One region of the Rhizobium sp. SRDI943 genome, then DNA from elsewhere that is predicted to be linked to it. Evidence: predicted binding sites of a transcription regulator. Region 1 holds the regulator's gene; each other region holds the start of a gene.
The links. Region 1 encodes HrcA, which represses chaperone genes, less so after heat shock. Its sites were predicted from a motif close to GTTAGCACTCNCNNNNNGNGAGTGCTAAC; they were not measured.
Positions count from the first base shown of each region.

Region 1 (3,205 bases):
TTTTCCTCGCCGCTCATTTCGCCGAAGGTGATGTCGTAGCCCTCGGGCTGGAAGACCGGATCGTAACCGAAGCCCTGGGTGCCGCGCGGCGGCCAGACGACACTGCCTTCCACCTCGCCGCGAAACAGCTCTGTATGCCCGTCCGGCCAGGCAAGGCAGAGCACGCTGATGAAACGCGCCGTGCGCTGTTCCGGCTTTGTCGCGCCCGCATCCTGCAGCGCCTTTTCCACCTTGGCCATCGCCATGTCGAAATCGCGCGTGCCGTCGGCCTTCTCCGCCCAATTGGCGGTGTAGACACCGGGATCGCCGCCGAGTGCATCGACCACCAGCCCGGAATCGTCCGACAGCGCCGGCATGCCTGAGGCATTGGCCGAGGCGATTGCCTTGATCGTCGCATTCTCCTCGAAGCTCGTGCCGGTCTCATCCGGCTCGACGAAATTCAGCTCGGCGGCCGATTTGGCGGTGAAGCCGAGCGGCCCGATCAATTCCTGGATCTCGCGGATCTTGCCGGCATTGTGGCTGGCAACGACGATGGTCTTCGTTTCAAGCTTGCGCATTCAGATGTCCTGTTCGATGCCCCAGATTTTAGCCTCCGCGCATTCCAGACTGTTACCGGCCGGATCGCGGAAATAGATCGAGCGGCCGCCCTTCGGCCAGCGCACTTCGGATTCGATCGCCACACCCGCCGCCGTCAGCCGCTCGGCCATGGCATCGATATTGCGGCCGGACACCCGGAAACAGGCGTGGCCCTGGCCGGTCGTGCCGTGCGGCGGTACCTGCAGTGCTTCAGGCGCTGGCGGTTTTACCGTTTCCTCGGGATTGAAGATCAGGAGAACGCCAGGCCCACAGCGGAAGAAGACATGCCGGTTGGCGGCGCGAGCGATCTTTTCAAGTCCGAGAACGTCTTCGTAGAACGTCTCGGCCTGGTCGAGATCCCGCGCATAGAGCGCCGTTTCCAACATGCCTTCCAGCATGGGGTTCATCCTTCGACGGCTTGCTTCTGCAGTGCCACGAGTTCGCCGATGCCGTTTCTGGCAAGCTGCATCAGCGAGGTGAATTCGCCCTCGCTGAACGGCGTGCCTTCGGCCGTGCCCTGGATCTCGACGATCCCGCCGGTGCCCGTCATGACGAAGTTCGCATCGGTCTCGGCCGAGGAGTCTTCGATGTAATCGAGATCGATCACCGGCTGGCTGGCGAAGATGCCGCAGGAGATGGCGGCGACATGATCCTTCAGGACCCGTTCGACCTTGATCATGTTGCGGCTTTCCATCCATTTCAGGCAGTCGTAAAGCGCGATCCAGCCGCCGGTGATCGAGGCTGTGCGCGTGCCGCCATCGGCCTGGATGACGTCGCAATCGAGCGTGATCTGCCGTTCGCCGAGTGCCTGCAGGTCGACGACGGCGCGCAGCGACCGGCCGATCAGCCGCTGGATTTCCTGGGTGCGGCCGCCCTGCTTGCCGGCGGCAGCCTCACGCTTCATGCGTTCGCCGGTCGCCCGCGGCAGCATGCCGTATTCGGCCGTGACCCAGCCCTTGCCGGTATTGCGCAGCCATGGCGGCGTCTTTTCTTCAAGGCTCGCCGTGCAGAGCACATGCGTATCGCCGAACTTCACCAGGCAGGAGCCTTCCGCATGCTTGGAAAAATTGCGCTCGAACGAGACCTTGCGCATCTGGTCGATTTTTCTGCCTGAAGGCCGCATTCTTATCTCCTGGGGTTTATTTGACCGCTTCTACGATTGGCGGCGCTCATTTGCAAATTCCCTTTTGCCACGGGTCTTAGTTTGACTTACTTTTCGGGAAGTATCATCAGCACGGGTTCGAAAGCTTCATGGGCATCAGGTCGACGTCGGTTTCGGATGCCGTAGCTGCGCTGGACGAGCGCTCCAGGGAAATTTTTCGTCGCATCGTCGAAGGTTATCTGGAAAGCGGCGAGCCGCTCGGTTCGCGCAACCTGTCCCGTATCCTGCCGATGTCGCTGTCGCCGGCCTCGGTGCGCAATGTCATGAGCGATCTCGAAGAACTCGGCCTGATCTATTCGCCGCATGTCAGCGCCGGCCGGTTGCCGACCCAGATCGGCCTGCGCTTCTTCGTCGACGCCTTCATGCAGGTCGGCGACCTCTCGGCCGAGGAACGCGCCAGCATCGACCGCCAGGTGCGGGCCGAAAGCGGCGGCAATCCCGTCGAATCGATGATGAACGAGGCAAGCCGCATGTTGTCGGGCATTTCGCGCGGCGCCGGCCTGGTCATCACCTCGAAAAGCGATCCGGTGCTGAAACATGTCGAGTTCATCCGGCTCGAACCGACAAAGGCGCTGGCCGTGCTCGTCGGCGATCACGATCAGGTGGAAAACCGCATCATCGAGCTGCCGGCGGGCGTCACCTCCTCACAGCTGACCGAGGCGGCGAATTTCCTCAATGCCCATATGTCCGGCCAGACCCTGCCGGAGCTTCGCAAACAATTAAGCCGGCTGAAGGACGACGTCCGTCACGAGCTCGATGCCCTGTCGCGCGATCTGGTCGAGCGCGGCATTGCCGTCTGGGCCGGCAGCCCGGACGAGGGAAAACCGACGCAGCTGATCATCCGCGGCCGCGCCAACCTGCTCGAAGGCCTCGCCGGCGCCGAGGACCTCGACCGGCTGCGCCTGCTGTTCGACGATCTCGAGAAGAAGGACAGCCTGATCGAGATCCTCAATCTCGCCGAAAGCGGTTCGGGCGTCCGCATCTTCATCGGATCGGAAAACAAGCTCTTCTCGCTGTCCGGCTCGTCGCTCATCGTCGCGCCCTATCGTGACGATGACGATCGCATCGTCGGCGCTGTCGGCGTCATCGGCCCGACGCGGCTCAATTATTCCCGCATCGTACCGATGGTGGACTATACAGCCCAGCTCGTCTCCCGCCTTTCGCGCAACCAGCTTTGACGCCGCAACTGCCAAGCACGCGGAATTTTCGCTTCTTTGTCACGCAGACTTGATTTTTTTCGGTCAAACCTCGATATCGGGCGCATCTGAAGACACCAACCGGAGACCGTCATGACCGATGACACGACGAAAAACGGACCTGACGCAACTGCGGCGGATGCCGCAGCCGACGCTACCGCCTACGTCGAGAACGAAACTGCGCAGGAAGAGGCCGCCCAGCCGGACGCGCTTGAGCTTCTGAAAGCCGAAAACGGCGAACTGCGCGACCGCTATCTGCGCCTTGCTGCCG
Region 1 covers NZ_CM172787.1:4,037-7,241, forward strand. The annotation lists gene rdgB (RdgB/HAM1 family non-canonical purine NTP pyrophosphatase) at 1-557, opposite strand, end outside; gene AC245Y_RS00025 (VOC family protein) at 558-983, opposite strand; gene rph (ribonuclease PH) at 980-1,699, opposite strand; gene hrcA (heat-inducible transcriptional repressor HrcA) at 1,828-2,916, shown strand; gene grpE (nucleotide exchange factor GrpE) at 3,028-3,205, shown strand, end outside.

Region 2 (3,205 bases), on a different replicon from region 1:
GTGCCGCCCTGGATAAAGATTTCGATGCCCGTTCGTTCTAGCTCGTACCGCCGCCGCACTCTGGCACTTCTGAGCGACCGCCCAGGACTGCGCCCGGATCAACGAAGCAGCGCCTAATGGACGGCGTGACTGACCATACGATACGGATGCGTCGCGTTGAACTGCGAAATCATGGCAGCTGCTTGCCGCAAGATACGTTCGGTGTTTGTCAAATCGTCACGAGCCAGCTCATCGGCGTTGACGCGGATTGCTTGCGCCATATTGGCCCAAAGCGCTGCAAAGTGCGGGTTACCTTCAGCAAAGGCCTCACGTGCCGTGCCCTCGAGGGCCGTAGCGACATCGACAAGACCTCTTCCCGTTCCTCGATGCTGAGGTCTCCGATATTCCTGATCTGCTCTTCCATATCATCTCACTCTAAACAGACCTTCGATAGCGACCGAGCTCGTGGAGCCTCGATCGCTCGGAGAATTGGGAAGAGAAAAATCCGGATTCAAGATTCAGTGCAGCTTGAACTCGCCGTCGACGCGCCGCCATTCGTTCGGGCCGATGAGACGCTGATGGGTATAGCGGACCGAGTGCAGAGGCCCGTCGAGATTGGCCTGCCAATAATCGAGGAACTTCTGCATCTCCGGGAAATTCGGCGCCAGATCGTAGTCCTGCCAGACGTACGCTTGCAGGACGGTTTCAAAATCGGGGATGTGATACAGGATATGCGCTGTAGTGAGGCCATATCCATTGAGTTGCCGCTCAAGATCCGACGAAAACTGCATGCTTCATCTCCTTTTCGTAACGTTGGACGGATGCCGCGAGTGCGCCCGGTCATCAACTGTTTTTCAAACGGAAACCCATGCCTTATTGTTCCTTTCCAGCACGTTAGCAGCCGACGTGCGAGAGTGCTAATTTTTCTGCGGCACCCTCTTGAAATCGGAAAATCTAGAAAATAAATCTTTCGCGCGAAACGCTCGAAGAGGCTTCGCACCCGGCTGGACCGGTCATCTGGTTCGGCGCGGGGTCAACGTCATCTTGTCTGTCCATGGAGGAAAACATGTCGTTCAGACCGCTGCATGATCGCATTCTCGTCCGCCGCGTCGACTCTGAGGAGAAGACCAAGGGCGGGATCATCATTCCTGACACCGCCAAGGAAAAGCCGCAGGAAGGCGAAGTTATCGCCACAGGCTCTGGCGCTCGCAATGAAGCCGGTCAGATCCAGGCGCTCGATGTCAAGGTCGGCGATCGCATCCTGTTTGGGAAGTGGTCAGGCACTGAGATCAAGATCAACGGCGAAGACCTGCTGATCATGAAGGAAAGCGACGTGATGGGCATCATCGAAGCCCGGGCCGAACAGAAGCAGGCCGCGTAACACGCCGCTCATCAGTCAAAAAGCTGCCTATTGAAGGAGTGAACAATGGCTGCGAAAGAAGTCAAATTCAATACCGATGCCCGTGAACGCATGTTGCGTGGGGTCGACGTTCTGGCAAACGCCGTGAAGGTTACGCTAGGCCCGAAGGGACGCAACGTCGTGATCGACAAATCGTTCGGAGCGCCCCGGATTACCAAGGACGGAGTATCCGTCGCCAAGGAAATCGAGCTGGAAGACAAGTTCGAGAATATGGGCGCCCAGATGCTGCGCGAGGTGGCGTCGAAGACCAATGACCTCGCTGGCGATGGCACCACGACGGCGACCGTCCTTGCCCAGGCCATTGTCAAGGAAGGTGCAAAGGCTGTCGCCTCAGGCATGAACCCGATGGACCTGAAGCGTGGCATCGACATTGCCGTAGACGCCGTTGTCAAGGAACTGAAGGCGAACGCCCGCAAGATCACCAGCAATTCGGAAATCGCCCAAGTGGGCACCATTTCGGCCAATGGCGACGAGGAAATCGGCAGGTATCTCGCCGAAGCGATGGAAAAGGTCGGCAACGAAGGGGTGATCACCGTCGAGGAAGCCAAGACCGCAGAGACAGAGCTGGAAGTCGTCGAAGGCATGCAGTTCGACCGTGGTTATCTCAGCCCGTACTTCGTCACCAACCAGGACAAGATGCGGGTCGAGCTCGAAGAGCCCTACATCCTCATTCACGAGAAGAAGCTCTCCAATCTGCAGGCGATGCTTCCAGTCCTGGAAGCCGTGGTGAAGTCCGGCAAGCCTCTGCTGATCATTGCCGAGGACGTGGAAGGCGAAGCCCTTGCGACCCTCGTCGTCAACAAGCTTCGCGGCGGTCTGAAGATCGCCGCCGTCAAGGCCCCGGGCTTCGGCGACCGCCGCAAGGCCATGTTGGAAGACATTGCCATCCTCACGGGCGGTACCGTGATCTCCGAAGACGTCGGCATCAAGCTGGAGAACGTGACACTCAACATGCTTGGCCGCGCCAAGACGGTCTCGATCGAGAAGGAAAACACCACCATCATCGATGGCGTCGGCTCCAAGGCGGAGATCGATGGACGGGTCGCCCAGATCCGCGCTCAGATCGAGGAAACCACCTCCGACTACGACCGTGAGAAGCTGCAGGAGCGCCTCGCCAAACTCGCCGGCGGCGTTGCCGTCATCCGCGTCGGAGGCTCGACCGAGGTCGAGGTCAAGGAGAAGAAGGACCGTGTCGACGATGCGCTGCATGCGACACGTGCTGCCGTCGAAGAAGGTATTCTGCCCGGTGGCGGTGTCGCCCTGCTGCGTGCGGTCAAGGCGCTCGACGGTCTTCCGACGGCCAACGACGATCAGCGCGTCGGGATCGACATCGTCCGTCGGGCGATCGAGGCGCCGGTGCGTCAGATCGCCGAAAATGCTGGCGCCGAAGGTTCGATCGTCGTCGGCAAGCTGCGCGAAAAGTCGGAGTTGTCCTTCGGCTGGAACGCCCAGACCGGCGAATATGGCGATCTATACGCGCAGGGCGTGATCGACCCTGCGAAGGTGGTGCGCACCGCGCTTCAGGATGCGGCCTCGGTCGCGGGTCTGTTGGTCACAACTGAGGCGATGATCGCCGAAAAGCCGAAGAAGGATGCCGCCCCCGCCCTGCCCGCTGGGGCCGGCATGGACTTCTAAGGCCTGCGGGAAGGCCCGCGCAGGCCGCCACAGCGGGCCTTCCCTTACATTTCATATCCGTACCAGCCGTTCCGTCGAGCAACATCAATGGAGCCAACCTATGAGAAAGGACATCGAGAATACTCTTCCAAAGCAAGCCACCGCGGCCATCAGTGCTGCCCATCTCCTGCA
Region 2 covers NZ_JBYGKN010000004.1:35,765-38,969, reverse strand. The annotation lists partial or broken gene AC245Y_RS33240 (chaperone modulator CbpM) at 1-41, shown strand, start outside; partial or broken gene AC245Y_RS33235 (hypothetical protein) at 114-403, opposite strand; gene AC245Y_RS33230 (usg protein) at 498-770, opposite strand; gene groES (co-chaperone GroES) at 1,046-1,360, shown strand; gene groL (chaperonin GroEL) at 1,406-3,034, shown strand; gene AC245Y_RS33215 (hypothetical protein) at 3,135-3,205, shown strand, end outside.
Region 2: a site for HrcA is predicted at 873-901, ahead of groES (co-chaperone GroES). Genes of this name have one in related genera too.

Region 3 (3,205 bases), 1.0 Mb from region 1:
GGCGGTTCGCGCCTCTTCGACCGTTATGACGCCCTCATTGCCGACCTTGTCCATCGCCTTGGCGATCATCTCACCGATGGCGGCGTCGCCATTGGCGGCAATGGTGCCGACCTGGGCGATCTCACCTGACGATTTGACCTTCATCGCCCGCGCCTTGATTTCCTTGACGACGGCGGTAACGCCGAGATCGATGCCGCGCCTGAGATCCATAGGGTTCATGCCGGCAGCGACGAGCTTGGCGCCTTCGCGGAAGATGGAGGCGGCGAGAACGGTTGCCGTCGTCGTGCCGTCGCCGGCAAGATCATTGGTCTTCGAAGCCACTTCACGCACCATTTGCGCGCCCATGTTCTCGAACTTGTCCGCGAGCTCGATCTCCTTGGCGACGCTAACGCCGTCCTTGGTAATGCGCGGCGCGCCATAGGCCTTGTCGATGACAACGTTGCGACCCTTCGGGCCAAGCGTCACCTTGACGGCGTTGTTGAGCAATTCGACGCCGCGCAGCAGGCGGTCGCGCGCGTCGGTGGAGAACCTGATTTCCTTGGCAGACATGATATTTCTTCCCAGTTCGGTCTTGAGATGCTGGTCACAAATTCGACGGTCAGGCAGCTTTGTCGGCAGCCGCTTCAGTCTTTTCGACGATGCCCATGATGTCGGTCTCCTTCATGATCAGAAGGGTTTCGCCATCGATCGTGACCTCTGTCCCCGACCATTTTCCAAACAGAATGAGATCACCGATCTCGACATCGAGCGGGACCAGATTGCCGCTTTTGTCGCGAAGGCCCGGGCCGACTGCGACCACTTCGCCGTGCTGCGGCTTCTCCTTGGCGGTGTCTGGAATGATGATCCCGCCCTTGGATTTGACATCGCCTTCCGCACGTCGAATGACGACGCGGTCGTGAAGTGAACGGAATTTCATAGAGGTCTTTCTGCTGCCGGCGCGTAGGGCGGCTGCAACTCATAAATAGCACTCGTGGCACTCGATTGATAGGAGTGCTAAGAAATATTATTCGCCCATGAACTTTTTTGAGATATTCAGGAAATCAATCCGACCGGATATTTTGTATTGATCAGCAAATAAATAGAATTTTTTACGCCATCGCGCTCCATTTTATTTTCGTGAGCGAAGAGTTAATTTGGCGTTTTTCATAGATAAATCAGAATTTATCTTGATTTAAACTCAATCGAGGCGCAATGATAGGCTTCGTCGATTTGGCCGACTTGGCTTCGCGGTGTCAGAGACCTACGACCCGCCATCACCACTGAATTCTCGATAGCGATCCATGACGTCGTTCCGGCGTTGAGTTCGCCTGTTCCGATCCGGAATGAGCTTGGCGCTGACCGCGGATGTACCGGCAGCCTCGAGTTCGTCCGGTTCGGATCTCAACGATACAGGAAACGCATCGGTGTATTCCTGCGGAGGCCTCAGCCGTGACCAGTCGTACCACACAAACCGTCGTCCGCTTTTCATCCCCATTCCGTCTGCCCGGTTTCGACGGGGCGCAGCCAGCCGGAGAATACCGCGTCGACTATGACGAGGAATTGATCGACAGCTTTTCCAGGCTTGCCTGGCGACGGGTCGGCGCCTTCATCCACCTGCCGGCGATCGCTGCGCAGAGTTCGACGCAGCAGATGATGCCTATCCACCTGTCAGATCTCGAAACCGCGATCGAAAAGGACCACAAACCGTCATGACCGCTACGCGCATCCCGCAACGCAATGGACGCTCAATCCGGCGCGAGGCAGCAACGCATATCTTCAAGGTGGGGCAGACTGTCCGAGTGAAGGACGGGTTCTTGGTCGTTCCCTCCAAGCTTCCCGACACATACCGCATTACCGCCACACTGCCTCTGAGAGGAAATGTGCTGCAATACCGTATCCACAGTGACGATGAACGTCATGAGCGGGTCGCGACGGAAGATAGCCTGGAACTGGTAAACCTATCGCCCGCCGGCAGCGGCGCAACACTGATCGAGAGGACGTTTGGCCATGGCCACGGCCCGAATGACGAAAGGTTGACATCGTGAACAGTCATGAAGACGAAGCCGAACGCAGACGGAATGCCGTTGCCGTCGGCACATGGGAAAATAAATGTGGTGCGTCGGGCCGCTACTTGATGGAGGTCGAACATGACCGCCGGATCGAATCTGCCCGTTCGTGGACCGTCTATCGTGTCTCTGCAAGCGTTCCAGTGCACGCCGACCATGGCATGATCGGCAAGAGCCGTTCCGAGGCCGGTGAAGACATGATGTCCTTCAATCTTCTCAACATAGGATACCGGAAGGAATGGCTGAGGCTGTCGGACGCCGCCCGGAGCGGTCGCCAGACCCCGCCGGTTCAACCATGGCGCTAGCCTTTCTGAACCAAAGCCGCAGCTTCGATGCGGCGAGAAATGCAGTGCGCTTCATCGGCCATGACGGCATGTTCCAGGTGTTGTTTTTCGTCGAGGTTGGCGCGCTGGCGAAATCCGACGCCGCATTGCAAAGAACCGAGCCTTCGGAAACCGGGTGGCTTTCGTCGTTCGACGCCCTGCGCAACTCCATTCAGGATGTGGCGCACAAAGCCTATTCGTACCGCCGCCGCGCCTTCTATACTCTAACTGCGGCGGATTTCCGCTAGACGGATCCGGACGCGCGAGAACGCTCCATGTTGATCCGTTACGGCTATGAAATGACGCTGACCTGCTCGCAGCCGACCGCATTGGTCTGTCTGCTGTCGGTTCATGACGATCGCGCGGCCGACATCAGAATTCCGGAAACGGTCTTCACCACGCCCGATGTCCCCACTTCTTCCTATCGCGATCTCTTCGGCAACCGCTGTCTTCGGCTGGTTGCGCCAGCGGGCGACCTGACCATATGGGGCGATGCGACGATCGAAGACGACGGCAAACTGGACAGGTCGCTGCCAGGCGCCAGGGAAGTCCCGGTTTCGGAGTTGCCGGATGATTGCCTCGTCTACCTGATGGGCAGCCGCTATTGCGAGACGGATCGTCTCAGCCAGATTGCATGGGATATGTTCGGCACCGTCTCACCCGGCTGGGGCCGCGTTCAGGCGATCTGCGACTTCGTCCACGGCCATATCCAATTCGATTACATGCAGGCGCGATCGACGCGGACAGCCTTCGAGGCGTTCCACGAACGTGTCGGCGTCTGTCGCGACTTTGCGCATCTCGCGGTAGCGCTGTGCCGTTGCCTCAACATTCCTGCCC
Region 3 covers NZ_CM172787.1:1,034,248-1,037,452, reverse strand. The annotation lists gene groL (chaperonin GroEL) at 1-549, opposite strand, end outside; gene AC245Y_RS05300 (co-chaperone GroES) at 599-916, opposite strand; gene AC245Y_RS05295 (hypothetical protein) at 1,429-1,692, shown strand; gene AC245Y_RS05290 (hypothetical protein) at 1,689-2,024, shown strand; gene AC245Y_RS05285 (hypothetical protein) at 2,021-2,350, shown strand; gene AC245Y_RS05280 (DUF1488 family protein) at 2,341-2,616, shown strand; gene AC245Y_RS05275 (transglutaminase-like domain-containing protein) at 2,644-3,205, shown strand, end outside.
Region 3: a site for HrcA is predicted at 970-998, ahead of AC245Y_RS05300 (co-chaperone GroES). Genes of this name have one in related genera too.

Region 4 (3,205 bases), 550 kb from region 1:
CGATCACCTCAGCTTCCACCGTATAGCGGTAACCGAGCATGCCGGCGACTTCACTGACATTGCCCTCCTTCAGGAGCGCGCGGATATGGCTCGAAGAGACGACATCGGCGTTTTCGTCACGGAAGGCATCGATCAGGGTGACGCCGAAGCCGTAGGTATGGCCGGCATTCATCAGGAAGGCCGGACCGCCCTCGCGGCCACGGCCGAAATGGAAATCGAAGCCGGTGACCACTTCGGAAGCGCCGAGCCAATCCTTCAGGATCGAATGGATGAAATCATCGGCCGAGCGCTGCGAGAATTCGTAGTCGAAGGGATATTCGATGACGGCGCTGAAGCCCAGCGTTTCCAGGATACGGGCTTTCAGCGGCGCCGGCGTCAGGCGGAAGACCGGTGTCTGCGGCCGGAAGACCGTGCGCGGATGCGGCTCGAATGTCAGCACCAAAGCGGGGATACCGCGCGTCTTGGAGATCTCGAGCGCCCGGCTCAGCACCGATTGATGGCCGCGGTGCACGCCATCGAAATTGCCGATGGCAATGACGCCGCCCTTCAGATGGGCGGGTAGGGGTTCCCGGGTTTCATTGCGGTGGAAGACGGTCATCGGCTGGCTTCTCTTCATGCAAGGCGTGTCTTCATGCAAGGCGGGGCATCCACCACTTCGGCGCGGCGTTTTCCCGTTCGAGATAGGCGTTGAGGATCGCCTCGTCGGTCTCGCCGTTGAGAGTATATTCCTTAGCGTGGATACCGCCGCTGATGTAGAGGAGGTCGAGGCCGTAATTCAAGGCGCCGCGCACGTCGGTCGGCATGCCGTCGCCGATCGCCAGCACGCGATCGACCGGGAAATCGCCGCGAAGCTCGCGGGCAGCCGCAAGCGTCGCCTCGTAGATCGGCCGGTGCGGCTTGCCGGCGATGCGGGTTTTGCCGCCCAGCTGCTCGTAATAGGCGGCCATGGCGCCGGCGCAAGGGATGATGCGATGGCCGCGCTCGACGATGAGGTCGGGATTGGCGCAGATCATCGGCACGTCGCGGGCTTTGAAATCGAGAAGCATGTCGGTGTAATCCTCCGGCTTCTCGGTCTCGTCGTCGAAAAAGCCGGTGCAGACCAGCGATTGCGCTTCGCCCGCCGGCCGGCGCTCGACGCCAATGCCTTCGAGCAGCGCCTTGTCGCGCTCGGGGCCGAGCAGAAAGACGGTCTTCGGCCCTTCGGCGATCAGCCCGCGCGTGACGTCGCCAGAGGTGACGATCCTGTCATAGGCACTGTCGGGAACGCCGATCTGGCGCAACTGATCGACCACCTGCCAGGAAAGGCGCGGCGAATTGGTGATGAGGACAACGGCGAGGCCGTTTTCGCGTGCCGCTTCAAGGGCTGCAGCCGCCTTCGGGAACGGATCGACGCCGTTGTGAACGACGCCCCAGACATCGCAGAGCACCACATCATAGCGACCTGATATCTCCGAGAAGTTTTCTATCCGCTTAGCCATTCCGATTTCCCGATTTGCTTCAGTCACCGGTGACATTGCAAAGGCGCAAGACGATGGCAAGGCATTTTCTTCGCCGCCGGGCCAATGCGTAGAGCTCGAACGGCGATCCGGAGGAGCGGAAGGGCAAAGGGTTTTGACGATTATCGCGAAGCGGCAGATCGCCGAGCGCGGACGAGTTCGGCAAAGTTCAGCTGCGCCGAGGTTTTGGCCGCAATCTCCGACTATTCTCCGGCATCTTCACAATTCCGGCACAAAAATTCGTGATTGCTCTCATTGACTCCTCTCGGAGCCATCCCTAAATGCTCGTCGCTAGCACTCACCGCAAGGGAGTGCTAACATCTATCCATGTGGGCCAATCCGGTCCGCGAATGTCATTCGATCGAGGGATTAGACAATGGCAAGCACCAACTTCCGCCCCCTTCACGACCGCGTCGTTGTTCGCCGCGTTGAGTCCGAAGCCAAGACCAAGGGCGGCATCATCATTCCCGATACCGCCAAGGAAAAGCCGCAGGAAGGCGAAATCGTCGCCGTCGGCTCCGGCGCGCGCGATGAGTCCGGCAAGGTCGTCGCACTCGACGTCAAGGCTGGCGACCGCATCCTGTTCGGCAAGTGGTCCGGCACCGAAGTCAAGATCGACGGCGAAGACCTTCTGATCATGAAGGAAGCCGACATTATGGGCATCATCGGCTGATCGGCCGACCTGCTTTCCCGAAATGGCTGACGGGCTCTTTGCCCGAACAACTCGAATTCAGGAGTTAAGAATATGGCATCTAAAGAAATCAAGTTTGGCCGCACCGCGCGCGAAAAGATGCTGCGCGGCGTCGACATTCTCGCCGATGCAGTGAAGGTCACGCTCGGCCCGAAGGGCCGTAACGTCATCATCGACAAGTCCTTCGGCGCGCCGCGCATCACCAAGGACGGCGTTTCCGTCGCCAAGGAAATCGAACTCGAAGACAAGTTCGAAAACATGGGCGCCCAGATGGTCCGCGAAGTTGCTTCGAAGACCAACGACATCGCCGGCGACGGCACCACGACGGCTACCGTTCTTGCCCAGGCGATCGTTCGCGAAGGCAACAAGGCCGTTGCAGCCGGCATGAACCCGATGGACCTGAAGCGCGGCATCGACCTCGCTGTCGCCGACGTCGTGAAGGATCTCCAGGCCAAGGCCAAGAAGATCTCGACTTCGGAAGAAGTTGCACAGGTCGGCACGATTTCGGCCAATGGCGACAAGCAGGTCGGTCTCGACATTGCTGAAGCCATGCAGAAGGTCGGCAACGAAGGCGTCATCACGGTTGAAGAAGCCAAGACCGCCGAAACCGAACTCGAAGTCGTCGAAGGCATGCAGTTCGACCGCGGCTACCTCAGCCCCTACTTCGTGACCAATCCGGAAAAGATGATCGCCGACCTCGAAGACGTCTTCATTCTCCTTCACGAGAAGAAGCTCTCGAACCTGCAGTCGATGCTCCCGGTTCTCGAAGCCGTCGTTCAGACCGGCAAGCCGCTCCTCATCGTCGCTGAAGACGTCGAAGGCGAAGCCCTCGCTACGCTCGTCGTCAACAAGCTGCGCGGCGGCCTGAAGATTGCTGCCGTCAAGGCACCTGGCTTCGGCGATCGCCGCAAGGCCATGCTCGAAGACATCGCCATCCTGACGGGCGGCACTGTCATCTCCGAAGATCTCGGCATCAAGCTCGAATCCGTCACGCTCGACATGCTCGGCCGTGCCAAGA
Region 4 covers NZ_CM172787.1:554,319-557,523, reverse strand. The annotation lists gene AC245Y_RS02750 (bifunctional riboflavin kinase/FAD synthetase) at 1-598, opposite strand, end outside; gene AC245Y_RS02745 (TIGR01459 family HAD-type hydrolase) at 630-1,478, opposite strand; gene groES (co-chaperone GroES) at 1,873-2,169, shown strand; gene groL (chaperonin GroEL) at 2,242-3,205, shown strand, end outside.
Region 4: a site for HrcA is predicted at 1,787-1,815, ahead of groES (co-chaperone GroES). Genes of this name have one in related genera too.